Ammoniphilus sp. CFH 90114: one gene and its partner. The protein of the gene in region 2 binds, or shares a complex with, the protein of the main gene of each other region. Links are inferred from orthologs where the notes say so. Each region holds a gene or a part of one and is shown on either strand. Other genes may lie near its edges.

The links.
Region 1: the proteins of EIZ39_RS23625 (region 2) and hfq are in contact, whole or in part, in a crystal structure (PDB 3VU3), measured with the Escherichia coli proteins. The link is inferred for Ammoniphilus sp. CFH 90114 from one-to-one orthologs.

What each region holds. Positions count from the first base shown.
Region 1 is NZ_SDLI01000001.1:587,641-592,840, reverse strand. Bases 2,267-5,200 are described here. They hold hfq (RNA chaperone Hfq), read right to left. Parts: upstream 3,884-5,200; coding sequence 3,650-3,883; downstream 2,267-3,649. Other genes in these bases: EIZ39_RS03055 (class I SAM-dependent methyltransferase), read right to left, coding at 4,884-5,200; miaA (tRNA (adenosine(37)-N6)-dimethylallyltransferase MiaA), read right to left, coding at 3,932-4,870; EIZ39_RS03070 (MetQ/NlpA family ABC transporter substrate-binding protein), read right to left, coding at 2,336-3,166. In the rest of the region: EIZ39_RS03085 (pyridoxal phosphate-dependent aminotransferase), read right to left, coding at 1-495; EIZ39_RS03080 (methionine ABC transporter permease), read right to left, coding at 529-1,191; EIZ39_RS03075 (methionine ABC transporter ATP-binding protein), read right to left, coding at 1,181-2,209. UniProt on the Escherichia coli protein: RNA chaperone that binds small regulatory RNA (sRNAs) and mRNAs to facilitate mRNA translational regulation in response to envelope stress, environmental stress and changes in metabolite concentrations.
Region 2 is NZ_SDLI01000018.1:17,257-24,704, reverse strand. The notes cover bases 2,229-5,144. They hold EIZ39_RS23625 (catalase), read right to left. Parts: upstream 4,548-5,144; coding sequence 2,910-4,547; downstream 2,229-2,909. Other genes in these bases: EIZ39_RS23620 (DUF3231 family protein), read right to left, coding at 4,699-5,144; EIZ39_RS23630 (FAD-dependent oxidoreductase), read left to right, coding at 2,294-2,857. In the rest of the region: EIZ39_RS23645 (copper amine oxidase N-terminal domain-containing protein), read right to left, coding at 1-819; EIZ39_RS23640 (nitroreductase family protein), read right to left, coding at 978-1,613; EIZ39_RS23635 (MarR family winged helix-turn-helix transcriptional regulator), read left to right, coding at 1,789-2,223; more of EIZ39_RS23620, read right to left, coding at 5,145-5,706; EIZ39_RS23615 (siderophore ABC transporter substrate-binding protein), read right to left, coding at 5,794-6,831; EIZ39_RS23610 (iron ABC transporter ATP-binding protein), read right to left, coding at 6,984-7,448.

The DNA.
Region 1 (5,200 bases), on a different replicon or contig from region 2:
TACATCTTCAATAGGAATAGCTGAATAATCCGGTAGGAATTGATTCGCTTCTCGAAGAGGCATAAAGGACATGCGAGCCCCTGTTAAAGCAACCCCCGACCAATAATCTGGATATCCTGGATCTGGCACTAGGCAGATATCTCCAGGGTTTAATAAGACTTGACATACTTCAATTAAGCCTGTTTTCCCCCCAAAAACGATAGCCACTTCTTGTTCTGGATCCAACTCAACATCGAATTCACTTTTATACCAATGAGCAACCGCTTCTTTCAATTCCCTGCGCCCTTGGAATGGGGGATATTTATGGTGAATAGGATTAGCTACGGCACGTTGCATCTCTTCCACGATATGCTCAGGGGTAGGTAGATCTGGATTTCCTTGACCTAGATTAATTATATCGTGTCCTGCCGCTGCCTCCCTTTGCACCTTCGCGACAAGCGTAGCGAAAAATTGAGTTGGCAAGCCTTTCATAATATCAGCTGATTCAATGTTCATGCTTTCATTCCCCTTACATGATTACTCCATGCCTTAGTTTTTCCGAAGACGTTTCGCAATATAGTTCCCAATGGACTGAACCCCTTGAACAATAATAATTAAGAGAATAACAGTCCAAAGCATAACATCAAGTTCCCATCGCTGATAACCGTAACGAATCGCTAAGTCTCCTAAACCACCCGCACCAATCACCCCTGCCATCGCGGTTGCCCCGATCAAACCGATCGTCGCAATGGTTAAACCTAATGATATTGCTGGTCTAGCTTCTCTGATCATCACACGCCAGATAATCTGTCTTCTGCTTGCTCCCATAGATTTAAAAGCCTCAATAATTCCAGGGTCCACTTCGAGAAGAGCAGATTCCATTAATCTTGCAATGTAGGGAGCCGTATAGACCACAAGAGGTACGATAGCTCCTTTAACACCAATGGCAGTCCCTACGATAAACTTCGTAAATGGGATAATAGCAACCATAAGAATAACAAAAGGCACCGATCTAAGAATATTAATTATGACATTCAAGACATTATAGATCATGACATTCTCAAAAATATGCTTCGGACGAGTAACCACCAATAGAACACCAAGCGGGAGTCCTATTAATGCCGAGATCGATAAAGCGTAAAATACCATCCACCAAGTTTCAATTAAGGATTGAATATATAGATCGCTTCGATCAAATAAACTAGTCAACATCCTGCAGCACCTCCACACTCAAGCCTTCACTTTGCAAGTACTCCATTCCTTGTTGAATTACACTCGCTTCACCTGTTAGCTTCAAGATGAGACTTCCAAAGGTGGTTTCCTTAATTTGTGTTATATTCCCAAACAAGATATTGGGACGAAGCGGAAAACGGGTAGCCAGTTCAGCAAAGACAGGTTCTGTTGTTGTTTCACCGACAAAAGAGACACGGATGATTTCCCCATTTGCCCTTTCGTTTTTAAACTTAAGTTGAAGATTTTGAGGTAAATTAATGTCAAAAACATTTTTAATGAAGTTTTTGGTCGTTTGGGTTTTAGGTTGTGAAAATATCTCTAATACACTTCCCTGCTCTACAACCTGCCCATTTTCCATAACCGCCACATGATCACAAATTTTCTTAATGACATGCATTTCATGGGTAATCAACATAATTGTGATTTGAAATTTCTTATTGATATCCAATAGTAAATCCAAAATAGAGTCAGTAGTCTGGGGATCTAGGGCAGAGGTTGCTTCATCACAAAGAAGGATTTCTGGATCATTAGCTAATGCTCGAGCAATCGCTACTCTTTGCTTTTGCCCCCCTGATAATTGTGATGGATAAGAAGCCCCTTTATCTGACAATCCGACTAAACCTAATAATTCATTAACTTTCTTTTCGATTATATGCTTTGGCGTATTAGCTAACTCAAGAGGGGCTGCAATATTTTCAAACACCGTACTAGATGAAAGTAAATTAAAGTGCTGAAAGATCATTCCTATTTTCCGCCTTGCCTCACGTAGGTTGCGCTCAGATAGATTTGTCATTTCAACCCCATTTACCATGACAGATCCTGAACTAGGCGTCTCCAAGAGATTAACACAACGGATCAAGCTGCTTTTTCCGGCACCACTAAACCCAATAACTCCGAAGATTTCACCCTTCTTTATCTCTAGGCTAACGTTCTTAACCGCCTCTACATTGCGTCCATTTTGTTCATATGTTTTATATAAATTTTTGATAACAATCATTGAGTACCCAACCTCCAAACATCTTTGCTCATAGACCAAACAAAAAGAAGGACCCCCTGTTGGAGGTCTTCTCTTCCCTTTTCAAAAGCATCTCCTAATCCTCTTTTTTCCTGCATACAAGGAAAACTACCAGGATGGTACAACAGATCCTTGGAAATGCTCTTCTATAAACTTCTTAACTTCGTCAGAGTGATAAGCTTTTACAAGCTTTTGAAATTCTGGACGATCTTTATCAGCTGTACGTACGGCAATAAGATTTACCCACGGAGAATCACTAGGCTCAATAAAGATGGAATCCTTCGTTGGAACATATCCATGCTCCATCGCAAAGTTCGTATTGATTGCTGCTACCGCAAGATCATCAAGAGCCTTAGGAATAAATGCAGCTTCTAGTTCTTTAAACTTCAAGTTCTTAGGATTCTCAGCAATATCGTGAATCGTAGCTTTAACTCCTACCCCTTCCTTCAACTTAATTAAGCCTGCTTCCTCAAACAGTTGAAGTGCTCTTGCTCCATTCGTTGGGTCGTTTGGTAATCCTACTTGTGCCCCATCTTCTAGTTCACTGACATCTTTAATTTTAGTAGAGTAAAGTCCCATTGGGAAGTTAATGTTGTTAGCTAGTTTTACAAGATCTAAGTTATGATCTGCCTTGAATCTTTCCAAGTAAGGCTCATGCTGGAAACTATTAGCATCCAATTCCCCTTCTGCTAATACCTTATTTGGTTGCACATAATCGTTAAAGGCAACAATTTCAATTTCAAGGCCATCTTTTGCTGCTACCTCTTTTACTTTTTCCATTACTTCTTCGTGAGGACCAGCAGTTACCCCTACTTTAATCTTGGTAACTTGGTCTCCACCGCCACTAGCTTGACTTGGCTGATCGGAAGAACTTCCACACCCCGCAAGAAGTGATACTGCTAAAATAGAAGTTGTTAACACCTTTGTCCACTTTTTCATTTTCTAATACTCCCCTTCATATGTGTATTCGTGTTAAGGAGAGCGAACCTTTTTACTGTCAGCTACCAGGGCCCTTGGTTGTTTGACAAATAAAAAACCTCTTCGCTCAGAGAAGAGGTTTGACGTGTAGTAGTCACGGTCACGCTCTTATCTGTCAGGACAATTCGTCCTGTGGAATTGGCACAGCATCTTCTCTTTGAAGATCCGCTGCCGGGTTTCATCGGGCCAGTCCCTCCACCTCTCTGGATAAGAAAACAATTCCGATTGGAATTGTTTTATTTAATTGTTACTCTTACTCTACCATCCGACTCCATTGTTGTCAACATTATCTTTCGATCTGTTGAAAAATGCCGAATGTGAAGAAGTTAACGATATTGAGAATATTACGTTTTACTCATTATGTCAACGAAAAAAGATGAAGTCTTTATAATTTGAACAATCTGAGTAAATGAAAAAAGCCGGAGTTCTACTCCGACTTAAGGCTTACTCTTGATTATCAGGCATCAAAGATACAGGACGTTGTGGAAGGAAAGTCGAGATGGCGTGCTTATAGACTAATTGTTGCTTGCCATCGCTATCAATCACGATTGTAAAATTATCAAATGCACGAATGAGACCTCTCAATTGGAATCCGTTCACTAAATATATGGTAACGGGAACATTTTCCTTTCTTAAGTGGTTAAGAAACGTATCCTGAATGTTGATGGAATTTGCCATTGGGGGTTTACCTCCTCTATTTATATCTTAACAGTTATATTCGTTATCTTACCTAATCTTTCCTGCTACAAAGCTTCGAATATTTTCGACAAGCTCAGCTCTATCCCCAGGTTCTGTCATATCGAGCCAGTTGATATCTTTCATAGACCTAAACCAAGTCAATTGACGCTTAGCAAAATTACGGCTATTCTTTTTAATTCGTTCAATCGCTTCATCTAGCGATGTTTTACCATGTAAGTAATCTATGACCTCTTTATAACCAATTCCTTGCAGTGAAGGTATACTGCTATCATATCCTTGATCCAGCAATCTCTGAACTTCAGCCACAAGGCCTTGACTAATCATCAAGTCCACTCTCATATTTATTCTCTCATAGAGAAGTGTGCGTTCCATAGTCAATCCCAGAAGACAGAGCTGATAGGGGGATTCGGAAGAACGCTGTTGATATTCGGCCATCGGCTTACCCGTTAATTCATAGATTTCAAGGGCACGGATAACTCTTTTTACATCATTTTGATGCAATCGCTTAGCTGTAATTGGATCAATGGCCTGCAAGCGCTGATGGAGTGCTTCCTTCCCATGGAGTTCCGTATACTCTTCTAAGGCTGTACGCAAGGATAGGTCCTTCTGCGCTTCTGAGAACTTGTACTCATAGATGACGGACTGGATATACAGCCCTGTTCCTCCCACGATCATAGGAAGCTTACCCCTCAGATTGATTTCCGTAATGAGCTGGCGTGACTGATGCTGAAAATCAGCAACCGAGAAATCTTTATCCGGCTCAAGGATATCAATCAAATAATGAGGAACCGAATCCATCTCAGCTTCTGTAATCTTGGCTGTTCCGATATCCATTCCCTTATAAACCTGCATGGAATCCCCCGAGATGATCTCACCATCTAGCGCCTTAGCCAGATCGATACTTAAGGACGTTTTCCCCACTGCAGTCGGACCTACAATCACGAGGAGTTTCTCTTTATTACTCATGTCTTATTCTCCTTCAAACCTCGAGGATGCCATAGGCGACTTCCTTGTTCTCGTTGTAGATCATGGTAAATCCCAAGCGATCGAATTCTCGGCTATCCCTTCGCTCCTTAAGAACTACGCGACGCCTGGCCACCCGAACGGCTTCCTGAATGGCGGTCGTTTCAAGAGGGGATGGGTTAGCAAAGCCGCGAAGTACCTGCAGAGAGGTCGATTCAGCAATACTTTGGCGAAACATCGGATCAAAGTATACAACATCAAAACTCTTGCTAGGCAAGCGCTGCAATACCTCTAAATGATGCTTGGCTATTACTTCAATCCTTCTTGCCGCTT
Region 2 (7,448 bases):
ACGCCTAGCCGTTATTTCTCCTACTACTCCACTATCCCCATCCACAAAGCTTACTGGATAATTCGTTTCTGTCCATTCAAACCCAAAAGGCAAACGAAGCTTCAAACTAGAGCTTCCTGCCATTAATGCTCCAGGGATATCTTCTTTGAATCGAATCGTATCTAACGTCCCGGTACCGCCTTCTGGAATCGTTTTTAGGGAATCAACTGACACATCGATTAATCCAGTCCCTCTGTTCGCTACGATTACCTGTTGGTCGTTAAAGGCACTTCCCGCTTTACCTTCTATTACCGCTTGAATAGCCGAATCCGCATTCCCCGGAACGTATACACTTCCTAGACTCATTTTTAAAGTCGTATCTACGTCCGTCCCTGCTCCTTCTGCCTTCGCCACATTTTTCACAATCACTTTGAGCTCGTTGTGGTTCGTTTGATACACAGAAAGATGCTGAGCTGCCCCATCATTCCATGGATCATTTAAACCACCAACTACTTCAATTAACGGTTTGACTGAGCCATCAGGCTTTGTAACCATAGCACCTGAGATATCGGTCATTCCATCTGCTGCTGCTGGAATATTGAATTTAAAATCGGCTGGTAATCTTAAAAAGAAGAAGTCATCATTGTTTAAATCTGAAATTGGAACTTTTAGTTTAATATCGCCTAAGTCCTTATAATCTGTATTCGTAACACTAGCATTAATCGCTTGCACTCCAACTACGCTAAATGCGGTTGCCGCTTGTCCCATGCTTGGCCAAGCCAGACTAGCTAACAGTGCCGCTATAGAAAGGACGGAAACAAATTGATTACATTTTCTCATCCTATTTTTCCTCCATCTATATGAATCTTGAGAAAGTCTAGGATAATTTATCATAATTCCATAGCATATTCATTAGTGAAAGCCTGCCAAGCCTTCCAAGAAAAAGCACATAAAAAAGAAGACGAGCATCATAGCTGTCTTCTTTATAGAATAGGTGATCAAGTAAAACTGCGAATCATAATTTCCTCAACAGGAAATCGAGGCGTTTGGTGAGCAGGGGCTTCTGCATATCCGATGGGTATCATCATGTTAATTGTATAACGATCTGGGATACGAAGTTCTTGACGTAATGCATCAGCATTAAAACCACCCATAGGTACAGAATCCAAGCCATAGGATTTAGCAGCCAACATGAGCTGCATGGCCGCCAGAGAAGCATTTCGTATGGCCTCAAATAATCCAAAGTTATGCACATTATGATAAGCCCCGTTAATATTCTCTACCAATTTTTGTCTAGCTTCATTTGTCATGTATCCAACCTTAACCGCATCTTCATATATTCTGTCGGCATTCTCATTTGCTTGAATATCGCCAAGTACAATAATGAGCGCCGAGCAATCACTTACTTGCTGCTGACCATATGCTATCGGTAACAATTTGTCTTTTATGTCTTGATCTTCAATAATCAGAAACTTCCAATGTTGCAAGTTCCATGAGGAGGGTGCACTCCCAGCTAATTCAATAATATCCTTTAAAATTTCCGGAGGGATTTTCTCTCCACGTTTATATTTTCTTACACTACTCCGTTCTTTCATGACTTTATGGATCTCTCTCTCCGCTGCAGATATACTCATTCTACTTCCCTCCCTGTTTGATAAGATAGTACTTTACTATTTTGCTCGAGTAAGCTTAGATCAGGTATGTAAATGTCTGACAGCTTGACAGCAGGATGTTTCACAGATTTGAATTTTTCAATATTTTCCCTTATAATGTTTTTGTACCTTAACTGTTGTTATAGCAATAATTGGAGTGATTCAGTTGAGATTATCCTTGAATGACTATATCAGTATTTTCATTCATCAAACAGACCTAACCCTGACGAATCATGTAAAGGGAAAATTAGCTCCCTTTAATCTTGCCCCTGAGCAGAATCTGATCCTCATGCTACTCTGGGAGAAAGACGGAATGAATCAACAAGAACTTGCGGATAAACTTCAAAAAGATAAAACAAATATTGCTCGCATGGTTCTTAACCTTGAACAAAAGGGATTTATCCGACGAATCAGCGGGGAACATGATCGGCGTTCATTAAGGGTTTTTCTGACAGAGGAAGGAAAGGAACTTGGCGATCATATCATACCAATTGCTGAAGCATTCAATTCACAGGTATGCAAGGGAATTTCAAAGGAAGAGCTTCAAGAAGTTAGGAGAATCCTTTCTAAGATGTGTGCTAATATCCAGTAAGGATCCTACCTTGCATTTCTTCGTCAAATGGTTGCTATAGCAACGTAAATTTTAAAATAGGGGTGGAAGTATGTACGATATCGCTATTATTGGTGCGGGGCCAGCGGGGGCCAGTGCAGCTTTGTTTGCGGCAAAAGCAGGGAAAAAGACATTAGTTCTTGATCATGACAAAAGTATGACCAAGAGAGCATGGGTAGAAAATCACTATGGAGTTATGGAGATTACCGGACCAGACCTAGTGGAGATCGGAAAAGAACAAGCAAAGAAGTTCGGCGCAGAAATCGTAACAGATACCGTCCAAAACATTACGAAGGCGGACAATGGATTTAAGATCGAGACGGACAATGAAACTTTTGAAGCAGATCACATCATTTTCGCAACAGGAGTTGCTGTGGAATTAGCCGAGAAAGTAGGAATAAAGACAAAAGAAGGTACAGAGCCGCGTATCAAGACCGTTCTTGATGTCGATGCCAAAGGCCAAACCTCCGTCTCAGGCATCTGGGGAGCAGGTACGGTAGCTGGTGTTAGCGTTCACACAATCATTACTGCTGGTGATGGTGCAAGAGTAGCGATCAACGTCATCAGTGAATTAAACGGCGAACGTTATGTCGATCATGATGTATTAAAATCGTAGTTACAGAAGAAATTAAAATCACCAGGGCTTTCCTCCTGGTGATTTTGTCTTTTTAATATCCGTCCGACTTATGACCCATATTTTCCGCATTCTTGCTAGCCATATCTGCAGCTGCTGTACTCATATGATCGTTTATTTCCTGTTTAGCCTTCTCTAGTCCTTCTTTCACACGCTGACCATATTCGGGGTCAGCATTCGTAAAGTATTCAACCATCTTATCTTGAATATTCGGTTTGCAAATTTTTAATGCATCCACTAAATTCGAGACAAGCTCATTTTTCTCAACATCATCAAATGCACGATACGTTTTCCCCGCTTGAGCAAAGTCATTCGTCCGATCAATCTTTTGGCGAACAAGCTTGGCCTTGTAATGAGGTTCATGCTCAGTCCATCTCTTCGGTGCTTCCTTCAATCCGCCAAGCGTGGAGGGTTCATAGTTGACATGTGGATTTTGTCCTGGTGCCATGTCTACTTGATATTCCATTTGACCATCCCGTTGGTTTGTCGCCACATGCTTCTTGGGTGCATTTACAGGTAATTGCAGATAATTTGTCCCTACTCGGTATCTTTGCGTATCTGAATAAGAAAAAGTACGTCCTTGGAGTAATTTGTCATCGGAAAAATCTAGCCCATCAACCAGCACCCCTGTACCAAAGGCGACCTGTTCCACTTCTGCAAAATAATTTTCAGGATTTTTGTTCAGAACCATCTTCCCTACAGGCAAGAACGGAAATTGTTCAGGATCCCATAATTTTGTCGGGTCAAGCGGATCAAAATCTAGTTCAGGATGCTCATTATCACTCATGATCTGAACGCAAAGCTCCCACTCTGGGTAATTGTCTTCCCTAATGGCCTGATATAGATCCTGAGTGGCATGATTATGGTTGGTTGACTGAATCTGATTTGCTTCATGTTGCAGTAGGTTCTTAATTCCCTGATTGATAGGTTCCCAATGATATTTAACTAGCATGGCTTCCCCCGCTTGATTTACCCACTTATAGGTATTCACGCCGGAACCTTGCATCTGTCTATAATTAGCGGGAATCCCCCAAGGAGAAAATAAAAAAGTAACCATATGGGTGGCTTCGGGCGTCTGAGAAAGGAAATCAAACATTCTTTCTGGGTCCGGTAAATTCGTAACTGGGTCTGGCTTGAAGGAGTGAACCATATCAGGAAACTTAAGGGGATCACGGATAAAGAAAATCTTTAAATTATTACCTACTAAATCCCAGTTTCCATCTTCAGTGTAGAACTTGGTAGCGAAACCGCGAGGGTCGCGCAAGGTTTCAGGTGAGTGTCCCCCGCCCACTACAGTAGAGAAACGGACAAACACAGGCGTTCTCTTTCCTGCTTCCTGAAATAGTTTGGCTCTTGTATATTTAGAGATCGGTTCATTACCAACTTTTCCATACGCTTCAAAATAACCGTGGGCTCCTGCTCCACGTGCATGAACAACTCTCTCGGGAATTCGTTCGCGATCAAAGTGAGATATTTTTTCCAGAAAGTCATAATTCTCTAATGTTGTTGGTCCTCTGTTTCCTACGGTTCTCACATTTTGATTATCGGTTATGGGGTGCCCCTGCCTATTGGTTAAGGTTTCTTGACTTTCCCCTTCCGAAAGTCGGTTATCTGTAGAACCTCCAACCCCGTTTACAGAAGTTCCATCTTCATTCCTATTCTGTTTATCCATATGACACCTCCTGAAAATCAACACTTCGAAACTTATCTTGTCCATACACGAAACCCTGTATACAATATTTGCCACAAAACCACCTACATGACTAAGGAAATGGAATATGAAAAAAAGATCGCACACGCGATCTTTGAAAGAACTACCATTTTTACTTTTTAGTTAGAGCTTCTCGGTCCGTAGCCATTGGCGGTTGTTCCATCCAGCCATTCTTGATCAAGATGTTTGCACCATCTTCAGCAAACAAAGCGATCTCTTGCATAAAGCGGGTATAATGCATTCCGATATCACGTCTTGGACTCGACCCCAAACTTGTACCATAGTGACTCAACGAAGCCCCTGTTAAAGCAGCCACGTGAAACATCATGAGCTTTTCAGAGAATGTAGGTGTCGTGGATTCGGTGGGGATCGTATCCCAAGTCATAGAAGCAGATAGATTAGATTCCGAAAGTAAAGATCCAAAGACTTCAATTTGTTTACTTGCAATTTGTTTACCCCTGACAAAAAAATCAATGACTTCCTTTGTTTGGGCAACTTGAGAAAAACCCATGATTAATGATCTTCCAATTTCATTGCGTTCAATATTAAAGAAAATATTCATAACCTCTATACAATTAAGGGGTCTTCGATCACCCAGCCACCCGTTAAGAAAACCTTGTTTTTCAACAAACTCCACACGTTTAGGCAATACGATTTGAGGCGGTCTCAGAAACAGGCCCTTCGACAGGAGAGTTTCCCTTGTTCTGTTATAAAGTTCTGCGGATGCTTGAACACACCCCTCAAAAAATTTAGATATATCTGTTCTAGCGCTATTAGCTAAAGACAAAGAGTAGCCATTCCCACCAATCTTGCCCATATTATGTAAGTAAAATAAATAAAACGTATCGGAAAATAATCGTGGAGCTGACAAGTCGACATCATTTTGCTCACTAAAACCTTCTGGGATTGCAATGTCTTCGTTATTAAAAAGGCTCGAAATATGATGAAGATGCTCTTGGGATAGGCTTAATGCGAAATGGAGTAAACCCTCTATTTCCTTATCTTTGACATGGCCTAAAAATTGCTTTAAAACACAAATCGCCATGCTATCGTTCATGTAGGTGGTCCACAAATGAGCTAATTCAGATGTCGACATCATCACTTGTCTTTCACTTTCCATTTAAGGCCTCCTGGAAAAACTAACATATCGATATCGGATAGTATTTCTCATTTGTGAGGTTTAATACAGACTTCTTACCCATTCCACCTATTTTAATTCTGCTAAAACTTCTTCAATTTTTGCTAGCTCAGATTGTAAACCGCCACCACTTAAGTACCAAAGCGGACCATCTAAGTAAACGATTTTATTGTTTTGGAATGCTTGTGTTTTCTTAATGATTTCATTTTCCATATCAGCTTTAATCTTTGATTCGCCACCTACAGCTGCTGTACGGTCGATTACGAATAACACTTGTGGATCAAATTCTAAAAGTGCTTCGAAACCGAAGTTTGAACCATGAGAAGAAGCGGCGATATCCTCTGTTACTGGTTTGAAGCCATAGATATTATAAATGTAACCATAATTAGAGTTCGATGCAAAACCAGATAATTTACCTTCGTTGTACATCGCAACTAATGATGTTTCATAGTTACCAGCTAAAGTCTTAATTTTTTCTAGTGCGGAGTCATATTTTTCTAGGTACTCTTCAGCTTCCTTTTCCTTACCGAACATTTTTGCTGCAACATCTACAGAAGCTAAGAAAGTGTTCCAATAATCATTTTGAGAGGTTCCTACGAATACTACAGGAGCAATTTCTTTAAACTCTTCATAGAATACAGATTGACGACCTGAGATAAAGATTACATCTGGCTTAAGCGCTGCGATATCTTCAAGTAATGGGCCCTTTAAAGTACCAATGTTTGTGTACTCATCACCTGAATAGTCTTCTAGGTGAGATGGTAATGTGGAGTCTTTAGCAACTCCGGCAATTCCCTTAACACCAAGTGCATCCAATGTATCTAAGAAACCATAGTCAAATACTACAATCTTTTCTGGCATTTTTTCGAATGTCACATCTTTAAAAGTGATTGTACCTTTTTCTTCATTTTTTGTTGAAGCTAATGTTGGAGATACAGTCATTGGATACGCAGGACCGCTCTCTTCTGCAGCTGCAGGGGTTTCTGCAGTTTTAGTTTCTGCTGCAACTTCCTTTGGTTGGGCTGTTGTAGCTTCTTCATTAGCGCCACAACCGGCAAGCAATAAGAACACAGCTAATGTTGCACTAACTAACTTTAGTTTTTTCATGGTTCTTTCTCCCCTTTTTATATTTGTTGTTTTATTGTTAATGATAATTAATATCATTAATAACCGTTATCAGTATACTGTCATCATTTATTACCGTCAATACGATTCTCTATAAATTATCTAGATGTTTATTTGTGACTTTGTGATTTGGATTAAGTATAAGAATTAAAATATACACAAATCCGAGAGCCTTCTTGTTCCTGAATAGGAATATGCATATCGTAAATGTCTCGCAGTGTATCCGAATTAATAATTTCATGCGTTGGCCCGTCTTTTACAAGCTTACCGTCTTTCAACGCGACAATACGATCGGAATACACAGACGCAAAGTTAATATCGTGTAATACAATGACTACTGTTTTACCAAGATCATCTACAAGCTTACGTAGAATTTTCATAATTTGAACAGAGTGCTTCATATCTAAATTATTTAAAGGCTCATCAAGCAAAACATAGTCCGTATCTTGTGCAATAACCATCGCGATAAACGCACGCTGTTTTTGACCGCCCGACAATTCATCTAAAAACTTATCTTGCATCTCTGTTAAGTTCAGATATTCAATGGCTTGATCAACGAATTTTTCATCCTCTGCTGTAAGACGTCCTTTAGAATACGG